DNA from 3 places in the Staphylococcus sp. HMSC068C09 genome. Region 2 is predicted to be linked to each of the others. Evidence: riboswitches for the same ligand, from Rfam matches in the RefSeq annotation. Region 2 holds a riboswitch; each other region holds the start of a gene.
What was found. A riboswitch is a leader RNA that binds a small molecule or an ion and turns the genes downstream of it on or off. The one in region 2 is predicted to bind thiamine pyrophosphate.
Positions count from the first base shown of each region.

Region 1 (5,454 bases), on a different contig from region 2:
AAATATCATTTGAGGAGAATAACAACCTTGTTGATCATAACGAATAATTTCAAGTGCGATATCTTGAGCTAGGCTTTTAACTTTATTAGGTTTTAAAGCTTCTTTACTAATAATAGCTAAACTAATTTTCTCATTATAAGATAAAAATCTTTTAGTAACAGGGATACGTTTAGAAACTTCATTTAGAGTATTGTTGTCACCATAACCAATGATAATATCTGAATGTTTAATCGCTACACGTTCTATATCAGTAACGCCTCCTTGCCAATATAGCACAGCAATACAAGCTCCAATTGTTGGATCAATTTCATTAATTATCTGAGCGAACCAACTTCCTATAAATGGTTCTGATTTAGGTAATTTGCAAATATTTCCAGATTTTACTAATAAACTACTAATTAAACTCCATAATGGTAGACCAGGGACATTTCCAGACCATAAATGCGTAACAATATCTGAACTAATAGCTTTTGAGTAACCGCCTTTAGAATTGGGGACAAATTGATTTAAAATATTGGGATTAGTAAAATCTTCTGTTAAAAAACGAGAAAGCTCATGTTTTCTAAATCTAGATAAATATTTCGTGAATCCTACTTTAATTGTTTCATAGCTATATCCAGTGATTTGAGGAATCACTTCTTCAACTTGAGAACGCCAAGGACTATTACGATCGAGTAGAATATGAATAGCTTGATCAATAACATTAATAATATAATCAGTAGAATATTCGGATAATTTTTTTTTATTCTTTTTTATTTGTAGAGCAACAGTTTCTAATTGTTGTTCGCTTAAAATAGGAACTAAACCGGTTATGTCTGCAAACTCTAATCTTTTATAATTTAGTTGCTTTTCTTCAATAAAAGGAATATGTCCTAATTTAAATTCCATATTAAATCTCCTTATTGTGTAGCATTTAGAAAATCTTCCATCGCTAATGAGCATCCTTTAGCTAATGATCCTTTAGTTCTACCATGTAAAACGAAACCTTTTTCTTTATATTCTCCTATATCTTCCATTAAAATTGCTGCAACTGAATTGTAGTTAGCTAAATCATAGTGAATAAGAATACCTTTCTCTCCTTCAGATACTTCTTCCATTGTTAAAGGATTTACAATTCTACTTCGACACCAATGAGGACTATATTTAGTTGAAGGAGAAATGGTATTACCTTTATCGTAAAATTGGGTACTTAATTCTGTAACACCATACATGTTGACACAATTTTCTTTAGGAATACCAAAAGTAGTTGTTAATCGTTCGTAAAAATCATGTTGAGGTAATTCTTTGGAACGATTTTTGTAACCTCCTGTATCTAATATGCGACTACCTTTGGGTAAATGAAATTTAATGTTATGGTCATCAAGATATTCTAATAAATGTACCATACTATAAGTTGCCCCTAAAAGAGCAAATGGTTTTTGATTATCCTCTGAGTTTTTCAAATCTTTTATTAATGATTCATATTGAATACCATGTTCATCGATATAATTTTGACTATCTTTCGTTCCAAAGTTAGTTCTAGCCACTTCAAGATAATGAGCCAATGAAGAGTTAGGCATAGCTTGAGGAGTGGGGAACAAAACGCCTATTTTTATTTTCTCAATATCCGGTATGAACATCTTTTTAAAAAAAGTAGTTAATGCTAAGTCATAAACCTCTAAATCCATATGATAGTTTTTTCCTTTAATACCACTCGTTGTTCCACTGGTCATATATGTATATTTAGTATCCTTAAGTGGTATAGCGCTAAACGTAGCATATTTAAATGCATTGATTGGAACAGCAGGTATTTCTTTCCAATTTGAAACATTTTGTGGTGTTTTACCTTTAGAGATACTGAATTTTTTATAATCTTCGTTTTCATTAAATTGAAATTTGTAAATTTTTAAAGCCATTTCTGGAAAATCATCTGAATTACCACGTTCAATAAAATCTAAAACACTTTCTTTAATTTGATTAATGTCCATATATTAATCTCCTTTCATAAAAAAAGAGAGCAACAAAAAGTGCTCTCTGTGTAGTAGTAATGACAACAATTACTAAATCACTTTCCTACGTTGGTTTTAACCATAACAGGTTCAATGGTTGAAGCGACATATTAGCTTCTCTCAGCAAGTAGCACCCATAGTGATATATATTCAATCTAATATCTGTATTATATTTTAAAATAAATAAAATAGCAAAATTGTTCTTTGACAAAAAAATAAAAAAATTTTATATTTATTTTATAGTAGATATAAGTACTAGGGGTGTTTATAAACTGAGATGGAGTTATCCAAACCCTTTGAACCTGAACTAGTTAGTACTAGCGTAGGGAAGTATATAATAGGTTTTTACATACATATATATACTTTTAAATGCGCAAACTATCTAGAAGGGATATGTTTGTGTTTTTTTATGTGTTTTCACTTAAAAATTCAGATAGGAGTCTAAATATTATGAAAAAATTAAAATTAGCGGATATTCTAGCAACAGTATTGATTAGCTTTATATTTGGCTTATTTTATAAAGTAGTTGGATTAATGGTTGCTGGTTTAAAACCAATAGGATTACATTTAGATCAAATTGCGTATGGATTATGGTTCGTTGCCGCAATTGTTGCGTTCTTAATTATTAGAAAACCAGGAGTAGCCTTGTTAGCAGAGTTAGCAGCTGGGGCAGGAGAAACAATATTATCTGGGGAATTAAATATGTCGATTTTATTACATAGTTTTGCTCAGGGATTAGCATGTGAATTGATATTTTTAATTTTTAAATATAAATCTTATAAATTAATAGTGGCGATGATAGCTGGAGCTACTGCAGGAATATTTACTATACCAGTAGATTGGGTATTTAATTATTTAGGAGATTTGCCTACTTGGAACGTTATATTACTTTATACGATAAGAATTATTAGTGGCACAATTTTATCTGGTATGTTTGGTTATTATATTGTAAAAGCATTAGAAAAAACAGGAGTTACAAATTTGTTCCAAAGTTCTTCGAAAAAAGATATTGATTCTTTATAATCATTAATAATATATAAAGATCAGAAAAACCTATTAAAATCTACGAAACTTTATGGGTATGATTTTAATAGGTTTAATTTACTAATAAAATACTTTAATAATTGTAAAAGTTATTCCAGATAGACAAATTGAAGTTATACATATCACTATGAAAGGTTTAAGTGCTTTTGAAATAACTTCTTTTAAAACGATATTCAATCCTAGAGCAACCATCGCCATTAACATACATACCGTTGTAATAACATTTATAATATTCATAAGTAATGAAGGAATAGGAACAAATGTATTGATACAAGCCATTATGATAAATCCAATGAGAAAGTAAGGAATATCGATTTTTTGTTGTACTTGGCTTGAGTGTGACTTATAACGCATATACAAAATTAAGCCAATGCTTAATGGAATAAGTAAAAACACACGGCCTAATTTTCCAAGTAAAGCAAATGTCATTGCCTCTGGCCCGCCAATATCTGCTGCTAAGACGACATGAGCGATTTCATGTAGACTGATACCTGTCCAAGCGCCATAAGTTATAGTAGGTATGTTAAAAATAGCCTCGATAGCTGTATAAATAAGTGCAAATATAGTTCCAACTAGTGCAATAATACCTACACTTATTGCAATGTCTTTTTCTTTAGATTTTAAGATTGGTGCAGTAGCTGCAATAGCTGCAGCTCCACATACTCCTGTACCAATACCAAGTAGTATAGAGATATCTTGATTTCCTTTAATAATTTGATTCAAAATTAAAGTTAAACTTATTGAAAAGATAATTACGATAATATCAATAAGTAGTAATTTCCAGCCTTTAACTAGAATATCTCCCATATTTAATTTTAACCCATATAAGATAATCGCAAATTTTAATAAACGTTTCGATGCGAACGTAATACCTGGACGAATGTGTTCTGGATATCCCATCACTTGGCGATATAGCATCGCAAAAATAATAGCAATAGCTAATGCCCCAATCGTATGTAAAATAGGAAATTTAGCTAATATATAACTGATCATTGCGATCATAAATGTAAACATAATACCTTTCATAAATGAAGGCTGCGTGATTGATTTCATAGTACTTTCACCTCGATATGAAATCTTAGCACGTTATTGTTATAACGTTAAATAAATAATAAGTATAGTATATATATCAAAAATGTTATATTAGACTTAAAGGAGAATGATGCATGGATCCGTATAAGGTATTAATTGAAGTAATCAAAACAGAAAGTTTTACTAGAGCAGCAGAAAATTTATATACTTCGCAGCCTTCTGTGAGTCGTGATATTAAACGTTTAGAATTAAAATATAATGTTAAAATATTTGAATTTAAATCTCCATATTTAAAACTAACTAGAGATGGCGAAAAGCTATTACAATACGCATTGCAGCGGGAAAGTATTGAACAAGAATTATGGCAAAACTTAACATCGGAATCTGAGATCATCTCAGGCACTTTAACAATTGGAAGCAGTTATACATATGGTGAATATTTATTATCAGAACAGCTTACCAGTCTTATGCAACAATACCCTAAGTTACATATTCATTTACGTGTTAATAATTCAGATTCTGTTATAAATGATATTAAACACAACAGAGTAGATATAGGTATTGTAGAAAAGGAAATTCAAGACAATGTAATAAAATGTAAGAAAATAATAGAAGACGAAATGGTGTATATTTACAAAAAATCGGTTCAACCTAGAATGGATATATGTTTCGTTAGAGAAAAAGGGTCTGGAACAAGGTTTTATCAGGAAGTAGGTCTTTCTGAGTTAAAATTAAATCCATATTTGATAGAAATTAATAATATTAAGATTATCAAACAAATGGTAGAGGCTGGAAATGGGTTTGCGATTATTTCAAAATCAGCAATTCATCCCGAGGATTATGAAAAATTAATGATAACAACTTTAAATGTGAAACGTCACTATTACCTTGCTCAACATGTTGATAAATATATTGATAAAAATATTAGAGCTGTCATTGAAATGATTATGAAGTAGAGTATGTAAAAAAGCTGGATCTTTCTAAAGATTGAAAGGTCCAACTTTTTTATTAACACTGCGGGGTGTCTTATTTATTGTTTTTTAATTCAAAGAATTTTTCAGCTACAGCTTTACCAGATTGTGGATTTTGACCTGTGATAATGTGACCATCAATAACAGCGAATTGGCTCCAGTTGTCACCTTTTTCGTAATTTGCACCACGATTTTTAAGTTCATCTTCTGTTAAATAAGGTACTTTATCTGCTAAGCCAACTGCTTCTTCTTCAGTATTAGAGAAACCAGTTACAGTTTTACCATTAATAATAGAATTACCTTCACTATCTGTAACATTTAATAGTCCGATAGCACCATGACATACTGAAGAAACTGCATCGTTATTTTCATAAATTTTACGTGTTAATTCTTGTAAATCTTTATTATCTTTGAAGTCC
Region 1 is NZ_KV813737.1:23,604-29,057, reverse strand. It holds gene HMPREF2930_RS01590 (acyl-CoA reductase) at 1-888, opposite strand, end outside; gene HMPREF2930_RS01585 (LuxE/PaaK family acyltransferase) at 900-1,967, opposite strand; TPP riboswitch at 2,033-2,136, opposite strand; TPP riboswitch at 2,236-2,334, shown strand; gene HMPREF2930_RS01580 (ECF transporter S component) at 2,439-3,011, shown strand; gene HMPREF2930_RS01575 (YeiH family protein) at 3,093-4,085, opposite strand; gene HMPREF2930_RS01570 (LysR family transcriptional regulator) at 4,199-5,020, shown strand; gene HMPREF2930_RS01565 (type 1 glutamine amidotransferase domain-containing protein) at 5,091-5,454, opposite strand, start outside.
Region 1: another riboswitch for thiamine pyrophosphate. It lies ahead of HMPREF2930_RS01580 (ECF transporter S component); the one in region 2 lies ahead of HMPREF2930_RS10140 (thiamine phosphate synthase).

Region 2 (5,454 bases):
GCATTTTTTCGATTAATGATTAAAACACCAATGACCGCAATCACAATCCCGATCAATACGTCAACAATTCGTGTATACGCAATATCAATGGATAAATTACCAGAGGCTAAACCATTTAACAGGATGACTTGTGTTGTAATAAAAATAACTGCAAAAGCATAATTTGCTGCGACAAATCCTTCTGTCATCATAGCAGACAGTCCCATTAAAATGACTGCGACAATTAAATGAGGTTGGAAAAAGAGTATGGCTGATAGAAGTAAAGTTCCTACAATTGTTCCAAGACCCCGTGCTAATGAACGGTCTAACATACGAATCGTCGTTAATCCTAATAATACTGTATGGGCGGATAATGGAATCCAATATGAGCGTTGGATATTGAAAAATAACGAGACAAAAATAGCTGCGCCCATAATAACAGCATACGTTAATGCATTACGGAAAATAATGGAATCGAGTGTTAAGTTTTGAACGATACGTTTACTATATAACGGCTTACGAATACTCGCTTCAGATTCTATTTGTTCCGGTCGTAATTGCGCAATTTCATCTATTTTAAGTATGTGTTGCATCAAACTTTCAAATGGTTCATCCACATCGACTTTTTTCGTCCATTTTTCTCGTTTTGAAGATAATTTATAGGCATTTCTTGTAATCATATCCATCATCTCAATCAGTTCTTGAGGGATAGGACGAATATTTTTTTCATTTAGTTCAAGTAACTCAGCATAAATTCCTTGGGCTGATGTATGAAGAAGCAATAACTTTTCAAAGCGAGAACTTAACTTTTCACTCATCGCAGTAGTCGATGTAATCAATAGTTTCTCTGAATTTTTAAACTTCGTTACTATGTCTTGTGAAATGTCTTTAAATTTTTCAGCATCATTAAAGTGATGCATTAAATTATTAATCGTCTGAAAGTCAGAGGTAATCGCTCGATCTTCAGCTTTTTGTTTTTGGAATACAATAGTTAAAATGACGACTAATGTCGCTAACATTCCTCCAATAAAAATCGCTAAGCCACGAATCGGTGCTTGTTCTGGAGCGTCAGGTAAGTTACTCGATAAGCAAAATGTAACTAAAAAGAATGTGGATGAAGGACCCGCAATTTTTAACACATTAAATACATAGAATGGAATGACAGTAACGATTAATAATAATACGCCGTACAGAACTGGCTGATTGACAGTTAATGTTCCAAGCATCATACAAATGGTAAAGGATAACGTACAAATAATGACTGTTCTTAACATGGATTGTGCTGAACCTTTAAATACATAAGTATGTGCCAAAGTTCCGGTTGCTACGAGTAGACCAAAACTAAAATGTCCTAGTAAATACCCTATCAATGTTGGGATAATCATTAATAATCCTTGGCGTATACCTTTCCATATATTAATTTTAGGCTTATCAAACCTTATTAATGAAGCAATCACATGTCTCACTACTATCTTTCCTTTCATTTTTCATACATCTTATCATAACATGAAAAACGCCTTGCCTAAGCACAAATATCACTTAGACAAGGCAAGTTTAGTTATTATTTTGTTTCTGCTACATCAATGACAGGTTCTTCAGCGACATATTTTCCTATATTTTCACTAAATGCTTTGAAATGATCTGAATGGTTATGTGCTTGAACCGCTTCTTGGTCTTTATAATTTTCAACAACAACGAATGTGTTATGTTCTGCTACATCTTCATAATGAGCATAAAATGTATTACCCGGTTCTTGACGTGAACTTTGAACTAACTTGTTCATTAAATCTAAATAGTCATTACGCACATCTTCTTTAATTTTAAGTTTCGCATTAATAATAATCATATAATCACCTTCCAAATATAATTATAACGTTTTACCCGTCTATTATAAAAAGAAAACGATAGTAAGAAGAAAGGCCGCATTGATTTTCAATTCAGTCATCGATAGTCAATATATTAAAAATGCCTGAGACAACTGATAATGTCCCAAGCTTTTACTTTTGTAGATAATGTATAAATATTATTTAATATGTCTACTTTCGTCTTTAATTAATGGTTTGTCTGGTGTCACAAAGAACCATAATACAGCTGCAATCACCGCTGGAATAATTAATAATTGGAATGTCATTGTCCAGCCAAGTGATGATACTAATGCACCTGCTAAAAACGGACTGATTAACGCACCAATATTTCCCCATAAGTTCATCCAACCCGATACTGTACCAGCAAAGTTACGTCCAATGTCATTTGCTGCTGCCCAACTCATTCCCATTGAAATACCCATACCACCTAAGCCAAGTGATAACCAAAAGATGGTCACATATAAGTTTTGTGTATGAACTGCAAAGAAGATGGAGATAGCAAATACGATAAAGCCAACAATTGCAATTAACCCTCTCGCTACAAAACGACTTTGACCGCTATGCAAAATTTTATCTGAAATCGCACCCGCAGATAAAATTAAAATAAACATAATAAACCATGGTAAAGCACTAATTGTCATATCTTTAAATTGTACATGATATTGCTCAGTTAAATAAGTAGGTAACCAAATTAAGAATAGAGCAATAACAAATTGAACTACGAAATATTGCCCTGCAATGGCATAGAAACTCATGCGTTTAAAAAATTGATTCCAAGGTGCTACGGATTTAGTTGTTTCTACTAAATCACGATGTTGCATGATATACTGTTTTTCTGCTTCATTGACCATGCGATGTTGCTCTGGTAAATCTTTTGCAATAATTGCCCAAAGTGCTGCAATCACAATACCAACCGCACCGAAAATATAGAATACAGCTTGCCAGTTAAATGCATTAACAATTGCGATGGTAACTACTGGTGCTAATACTGGACCGAAATATGATCCTGCTAACAACGCACTCGATGCTCTCCCTTTTTCATCTTTAGCAAACCAAGTTGAATTGAATACTGCATTAGATGGATACATTGGCGCTTCTCCGATACCAAATAAGAAACGTACTAAATATAATAGACCATGATGTTTAATCATTCCCGTTAAAATTGTAAATGCACTCCACCATAATAATGCGATTGAAATCATCTTACGCGGACCAAACTTCTCTGCTAACATACCTGAAGGGACTTGCATCAATGCATAACCCAGTGAGAAGAATGAAGCTAATAAACCAAATTGTTGCTTTGTCATGTGAAGATCTTCCATCATTTGAGGTGCAATAAATGAGATATTAGATCTATCCATATATGCAATAACCCCAATAATAAAGAATGCGATAGCGAAATACCAACGAACCTTACTTTTCTTTTGTCTTTGTACCATAATTATTTTTCCTGCTTCCCTTTAAAATTGTGTTGATTCTACTTATACGTTGACAATGAAAACTCCCAATCACGTCTTTCCCTGTTGTTTCCAACCGCCTTTCGAGCCTCATCTCATAGGCTTTCTGATATATTTTTTATAATATTAACAGTTTTTGCAAGCGTTTACAATTACTTTTTGAATATTTTTTATCTTATTTATACATGACTATATAAAATGTGTTTTACTGATTAAAAAGTATATTGCTACAAATCTAATTTGTTTTTGTATTTGAACTCTATTAAAAAAGGTTGTAGAATAAAAATGAAGCAAAAATGCTGATGTTTATTTTAAACACAACTGAATAAACGATCCACTGGAAGTGCCTTTGTTTAAGGCTGAGAGTAAAGAACGAACTTTATAATTCCTGGAACCTGATCCAGTTTGTACTGGCGTAGGAAAGTGGCGACTAGGATATCGTAAAGTTAAGCAAAACGCTATTTCCCTACTGCAGGGAAATAGCGTTTTTTGTTTACTAAGGAGTGATGTTCATTTTTATAGCGATAACGAAATATAAAGATTTAACCAATGATGATGTACAACATTTTCTTGATATCTCGGATGGAATAGATGGGTTATTGTTTCGTACTCCCATGTCATCAAGTGATTTGTCTTCATTTTTAACATCACTTATAGAAAAAGGATTCCCTAAATCAAAAATCATTATTCATAGTGATGTACATTTACTTGAACAACTTCACCTCTCTCATATTCATTTTCGAGAAATGGATGAAGATGCATTTAGCTATAAATCAACGCATCCAGAGATTGAAGTGAGTATGTCTACACATTCAATTGAATCTGTTAAAGCAGCTTATGAACACGATCTTGATTATGTCTTTTTTGGTCACATTTTTAAGACACCTTCAAAACCTAATCAATTGCCTCGATCAAAAGCAGAGATTCAGCGTGTGTTAGAGATTCCTATTCCCATTTATGCCATTGGAGGTATCACTAAAAAAACGATTCTTCAATTACCTCATGGTTTTAAAGGAATTTGTGCGATTTCTTTTTTTATGAACGCATCTTTACAACAAATTGAACTATTGCGAAAGGAGTGGTTGAAAGATGCATGATGTTTTAATCATAGGTTCGGGCGTGATTGGCATGTCTATTGCACGCCAATTAAGTCAATCTCACCTTGACATTGCACTTATCGATCGTGACGTACCAGGTAAACACGCGTCATATAAAGCAGGTGGCATGTTAGGTGCTCAAAATGAATTTACTGAAGATACTGATTTATTTAGACTTGCTCTTGAATCACGAAGTCTCTTTCCACAATTATGTCAAGATTTAGAAGATGAGACAGGTATTGATATTCAGTTTCAAAATTCAGGTTTAATTAAAGTAGCTAATCGTCCTGAAGATGTTGAAAATTTAGAAAAACAGTATCAGTTTTTAAGTGGTTTAGATTCTAGTGTCATTGTTCTTTCAGATGAGGAACTGACTCATTTAACGAATGGTACAGTAACATCAAGTGAAATGGCTATTTACATTCCACAAGATGGACAGATTAATGCCAATCACTACACTAAAGCTTTATTTACATCTTTAAAGCAACGTCAAATTAAGCGATATGTCAATACAGAGGTACAATCTGTTCAGCGCCAAAATGGGTACTACGATGTTGAAACGTCACAAGGCACATTACAAGCTAAGAAAGTCATTGTGGCAGCAGGCGCATGGACATCTAAATTATTAACTCAATACTCACTACCTAGAGATGTAGTCGGTGTAAAAGGTGAAGTTTTACTGATTGAAAATGACCACTTGGATTTAAAAGAAACCGTATTTATGACCAATGGCTGTTATATCGTGCCAAAATATCCAAATCGTTTCTTAATTGGTGCCACAAGCGAGTTTGATAACTATTCAGTTGGTAATACATACGATGGCATCTCTTGGTTACACCACTTTGCAAATGAACGTATACCAGAACTCGCACACGGAAAAGTCATTAAACAGTGGTCTGGTGTCCGTCCATATACTGAAGGAGAAATACCGATAATGGACCGTATTGATGAAGGTTTATTTGTGATTTCTGGTCATTATCGTAACGGTATTTTACTTTCGCCTATTATCGGTCGTGATATCGCCAATTGGATACTCACCGGTGTTAAACCGCGTCG
Region 2 is NZ_KV813778.1:131,282-136,735, reverse strand. It holds gene HMPREF2930_RS10155 (FUSC family protein) at 1-1,445, opposite strand, end outside; gene HMPREF2930_RS10150 (putative quinol monooxygenase) at 1,541-1,825, opposite strand; gene HMPREF2930_RS10145 (pyruvate MFS transporter) at 2,003-3,283, opposite strand; TPP riboswitch at 3,631-3,740, shown strand; gene HMPREF2930_RS10140 (thiamine phosphate synthase) at 3,808-4,398, shown strand; gene thiO (glycine oxidase ThiO) at 4,391-5,454, shown strand, end outside.

Region 3 (5,454 bases), on a different contig from region 2:
CAATTATCAATCAAGGTAAAGACAATGTTGCCGTATGCTTCTTTGGTGATGGTGCCGCAAATGAAGGCACATTCCACGAAGGTTTAAACTTCGCTTCAATTTTAAACTTACCAGTTATCTTTGTCTGTGAAAATAACCAATTCGCTGAAGGTACGACACATGACTATGCAAGTGCATCTGAAACGATTGCTGAACGTGCTTCTGCATATAATATGCCAGGCGTACGTGTGGATGGCATGAATGTTTTAGAAGTCTATCAAGCGACACAAGAAGCAGTAGAACGTGCTAAAAAAGGGGAAGGTCCTACATTAATCGAATGTGATACGTATCGTAAATATGGTCACTTTGAAGGTGACGAACAAAAAGTTAAATCACCAAATGATCGTAATGCGGATAAAAATGCCACTGTAGAATTCAGAAAACAAGCGATTGAAGAAGGTTGGTTAACTGAAGAAGAAGCAGACGATATTGAAAAAACAGCTGAACAAGCCGTAGAAGATGCTGTGAAATTTGCGGACGAAAGTGAATTACCAGATGAAGATTCACTATACAAAGATGTCTTTGCATAACAAATCTTTAAAGCACTAAAACGAAGAAATAGATAAGAACGAACCTAACCAGACGAGGAGGTTTTTACGATGAGTGAAGAACGTAAACTAACATTTATGGGCGCGATTAATGAAGCGATTGATCAATCTATGGAGAAAGATGAAAATGTCATCTTAATTGGTACAGACGTTTCAGGTGGCGCAAAAGTAGAACATATTCAAGATGATGATACATTTGGTGGCGTGTTCGGAGTAACAAAAGGGCTTGCTAAAAAATATAGTCGTAAACGTGTCATCGATACACCTATTTCTGAACATATTACATTAAGTGCAGCTGTAGGGGCCGCTGCAACAGGATTACGTCCCATCGCAGAACTTATGTTTAACGACTTTATCGGATTTGGTTTAGATCCAATTTTAAACCAAGGTGCAAAAATGAGATATATGTTTGGTGGTAAAGCTAAAATTCCATTAGTAGTACGTACCGTTCATGGCGCTGGCGCAAGTGCGGCAGCACAACACTCTCAATCTCTATATAATATGTTCGCAACAATTCCAGGTGTTAAAGTAGTTGTACCATCAAATCCATATGATGCAAAAGGATTATTAATGTCAGCGATTCAAGATGATAACTTAGTTGTATTTTCAGAAGATAAAACATTACTTGGTCAAAAAAGTAATGTGCCTGAAGAACCTTATACGATTGAGATTGGTAAAGCCAATGTCACACGAGAAGGTGATGATTTAACGATTGTCGCAATTGGTAAAATGGTTGCAGTGGCTGAAGAAACAGCTGACCGACTTGAAGAAGATAACGTTTCAGTAGAAGTTATTGATTTACGTTCAGTGTCTCCATGGGATCAAGATACAGTGTTAGAATCAGTGAAAAAAACAGGTCGCTTAATTGTTATTGATGAATCAAGTCCACAATGTAACATTGCTGGCGACGTCGCTTCTGTCATCGGTGATATTGGATTCGATTATTTAGACGGTCCAATCAAAAAAGTAACAGCACCAGATACACCAGTACCATTTGCATCAAACTTAGAAGCGGCATATATTCCAAATGCAGATAAAGTATTAGACGTAGCATCTGAATTGATTGATGACTTAAAAAAGGCTAAGGCGTAGGGAGGTGTATCACAATGAGTGAAAATATTATTATGCCAAAGCTTGGTATGACAATGAAAGAAGGTACTGTAGAAGAGTGGTTTAAATCAGAAGGCGATACAGTAGAAGAAGGCGAAAGCATTGTCACAATTAGCTCTGAAAAATTAACAAATGATGTAGAAGCACCTGCAAGTGGTACGTTATTAAAAATCAAAGTACAAGCAGGCGAAGATGCAAAAGTAAAAGCAGTGCTTGGTATCATCGGAGAAGAAGGCGAAGACGTAGGAAGCGATGACGATGATTCTGAAGAAACTACCCAAGAGAATAAAGATAACGACACAACTTCTGAAGAACAACAAGCTTCTTCAAATGAAGAACAATCTGATAAAAAAGATACAGAAAAAGAAGCGAAGCCTGAACAACGAGAACGTATCTTTATCTCTCCATTAGCACGTAATATGGCTGAAGATAAGGACCTTGATATCACAAGAATCAAAGGGACAGGTGGAAATGATCGTATTACAAAATTAGATATTCAACGTGTAGAATCAGAAGGCTATGATTATGAAGGTGAAGCGGGTACGTCTGACCAAAGCGCATCTTCAACGGCACAAAACGTCGATGTGTCTAGCATTGGTGAAGGTCTAAACCCAATGCGTCAACGTATTGCTCAAAATATGCGACAAAGTCTTTATAATACTGCTCAATTAACATTACATCGCAAAGTCAATGCAGATCGCTTATTAGACTTTAAAGCTCGATTATCTGAAGAATTAAAAGATGCAGATCAAGATGTAAAATTGACAGTCACAGCTTTATTAGCTAAAGCAGTAGTCCTATCACTTAAAGAATATGGCGCAATGAATGCTCGTTATGAAAACGGTGAATTAACAGAATATGATGATGTACATTTAGGTATTGCGACATCACTTGAAGATGGTCTTATGGTGCCAGTTATTGATAATGCAGATACTAAAAGTATTGGCACTTTAGCAAAAGAAATTAAAACATCAGCTGAAGCAGTACGTGAAGGAAATACAGGTGACGTTCAACTTAGTGGCGCTACATTTACAATTACGAATATGGGTGCAAGTGGTATCGAATACTTCACACCAATTTTAAATTTAGGTGAAACAGGTATCTTAGGTGTCGGTGCTTTAGCTAAAGAGCTTGTTCTTGAAGGAGATAATGTAAAACAAGTCTCTCGTATCCCATTAAGTTTAACATTCGATCATCAAATCTTAGATGGCGCAGGCGCAGCTGATTTCTTAAAAGTACTTGCAAAATATATTGAAAATCCATATTTATTGATGTTATAAAAAACATGAAACATCAAGTTAATGAATAACCCTCAATTTTGGGGGTTATTGTATTATGTAAGCTAACAACAAATATGATAGAGGAGTGATTCACTATGTCAGAAAACCAAAATCAAGGTTGTATAAAATGTGGTCATACAGAAGTAGAAGAAGGTACATTATCTGCAACAGGGTCAGGATTGTCTAAATTTTTAGATGTACAACATAATAATTTTAAGACGATAACTTGTAAAAATTGTGGATATACCGAATTTTATAAACAAGATAGAAACAGAAGTAGAGACTTTATTGATTTGTTCTTTGGAGGATAAGACAAAAGAATGGAACAGCAGTAACCCTTGTGGTTGCTGTTTTTTTAATTTAAGGGTAAGACTTCGGGTTGTGTGAAGTTAGACTTTCGGATGTCTAAAAGTTGTAAAAATTATTTAATATATTGACTTGATATTCATGGGATTTTAAGTCATTGTATAAGTATAGGTTAAGTAACCTATAATTTAATAATCTCTGCTAGGGGTGCTTTATATTGCTGAAAGGAACTTCATGTTCCAACCCTTTGAACCTGATCTAGTTAATACTAGCGTAGGGAAGCCAGTGAGTCACTTTACAATGACATATGGATGTTTTCATAATTTGATGAAAAGGTCAATTTAACGATGAATCATTTTCTTCATTATGATACTTACATATATTTTCGTATATATTCACTTATTCTTATGCATTCAGTATTAAGCTGAATGCTTTTTTTATGAATCATATAATCAGTGATATTTAGACCCTTCTAGTATTTAGGAGGCAATGTCAATGGAGCAAGAAAAAATCAATTTTAAAAGAACTTTTCCAGCAAGTAAACGTATTTTTAAAAAAGGCGAGGGTAATGATAGTGATATTTTTGTACCATTTCGAGAAATTGAACTTTCTGATACCCAATTAGAACAACGTAGTTTTCAAAATGAACCTGTCGTAGTGTACGATACAGCAGGTCCTTATCATGATGACAGTTATGAGGTTGATATCAATCATGGACTTCCAAAGGTTCGCGATGCATGGATTGAAGCACGTGAAGACGTTGAACATTATGAAGGTCGCCGTATTCAATCGATTGATAACGGTTTTTCAAAAGAAGGCCATAAAAACTATGTAGCTCATCCATTCGAATATCAACCAAGACGTGGCAGTAAAGATACACCAGTTACACAAATGTACTACGCTAAACAAGGGATTATCACTAAAGAAATGAAATTTGTAGCAATTAGAGAACAAGTGGAACCAGAATTTGTAAGGGAAGAAATTGCGAGAGGACGCGCGATTATTCCTAATAATATCAATCATCCTGAATCTGAACCAATGATTATTGGTAAAAACTTCTCTGTAAAAATCAACGCGAACATTGGTAACTCTATTGTGTCTTCATCTATTGAAGCAGAAATTGAAAAATTAGTTTGGGCCACACATTGGGGTGCAGATACGATTATGGATTTATCTACAGGAAAAAATATCCATACAACTCGTGAGTATCTCTTACGTAACTCACCTGTACCAGTAGGAACAGTGCCCATCTATCAAGCGTTAGAAAAAGTAAATGGGGTGGCAGAAGATTTAACATGGGAAGCGTATAGAGATACATTAATTGAACAAGCTGAACAAGGGGTCGATTATTTTACTATTCACGCAGGATTACGTCTTCACTATATTCCATTAACTGTTGATCGTTTAACTGGGATTGTTTCTCGTGGTGGCTCAATTATTGCACAATGGTGTCTTGCACATCACGAAGAAAGCTTTTTATATACACACTTCGATGAGATTTGTGAAATCTTAAGTCAATATGATGTTGCTATTTCTCTAGGAGATGGTTTACGACCTGGTTCAATTTATGACGCTAACGATGAAAGTCAATTTGCGGAGTTGAAAACGTTAGGTGAGTTAACGGATATTGCTTGGAAACATAATGTGCAAGTTATGATTGAAGGTCCAGGGCATATTCCAATGCATAAAATTAAAGAAAACCAAGATTTAGCAGATTTTTATTGTAAAGAAGCACCATTTTATACATTAGGACCTCTTGTAACAGATATTGCACCAGCATATGACCATATTACATCTGCCATTGGTGCTGCTCAAATTGCGAGTCATGGTACGGCAATGTTATGTTACGTGACACCTAAAGAACATTTAGGTTTACCAAATAAAGATGACGTACGTGATGGTGTGGTCACTTATAAAATTGCAGCACATGCAGCAGATTTATCTAAAGGCTTACCAGGGGCAACAGAACGCGACGATGCAATTAGTAAAGCGCGCTTTGAGTTTCGTTGGATTGATCAATTCAACCTCGCTTTAGATCCTGATCGAGCGAGAGAATTTCACGATGAAACATTACCAGCAGAATCAGCGAAAATTGCACATTTCTGTAGTATGTGCGGACCAAAATTCTGTTCAATGCGCTTATCACATGATATTCGCGATTCCTACAAAGA
Region 3 is NZ_KV813737.1:12,523-17,976, reverse strand. It holds gene HMPREF2930_RS01535 (thiamine pyrophosphate-dependent dehydrogenase E1 component subunit alpha) at 1-569, shown strand, start outside; gene HMPREF2930_RS01530 (alpha-ketoacid dehydrogenase subunit beta) at 639-1,679, shown strand; partial or broken gene HMPREF2930_RS11850 (biotin/lipoyl-containing protein) at 1,694-1,858, shown strand; partial or broken gene HMPREF2930_RS01525 (dihydrolipoamide acetyltransferase family protein) at 2,075-2,977, shown strand; gene HMPREF2930_RS01520 (zinc ribbon domain-containing protein) at 3,073-3,288, shown strand; TPP riboswitch at 3,477-3,581, shown strand; gene thiC (phosphomethylpyrimidine synthase ThiC) at 3,779-5,454, shown strand, end outside.
Region 3: another riboswitch for thiamine pyrophosphate. It lies ahead of thiC (phosphomethylpyrimidine synthase ThiC); the one in region 2 lies ahead of HMPREF2930_RS10140 (thiamine phosphate synthase).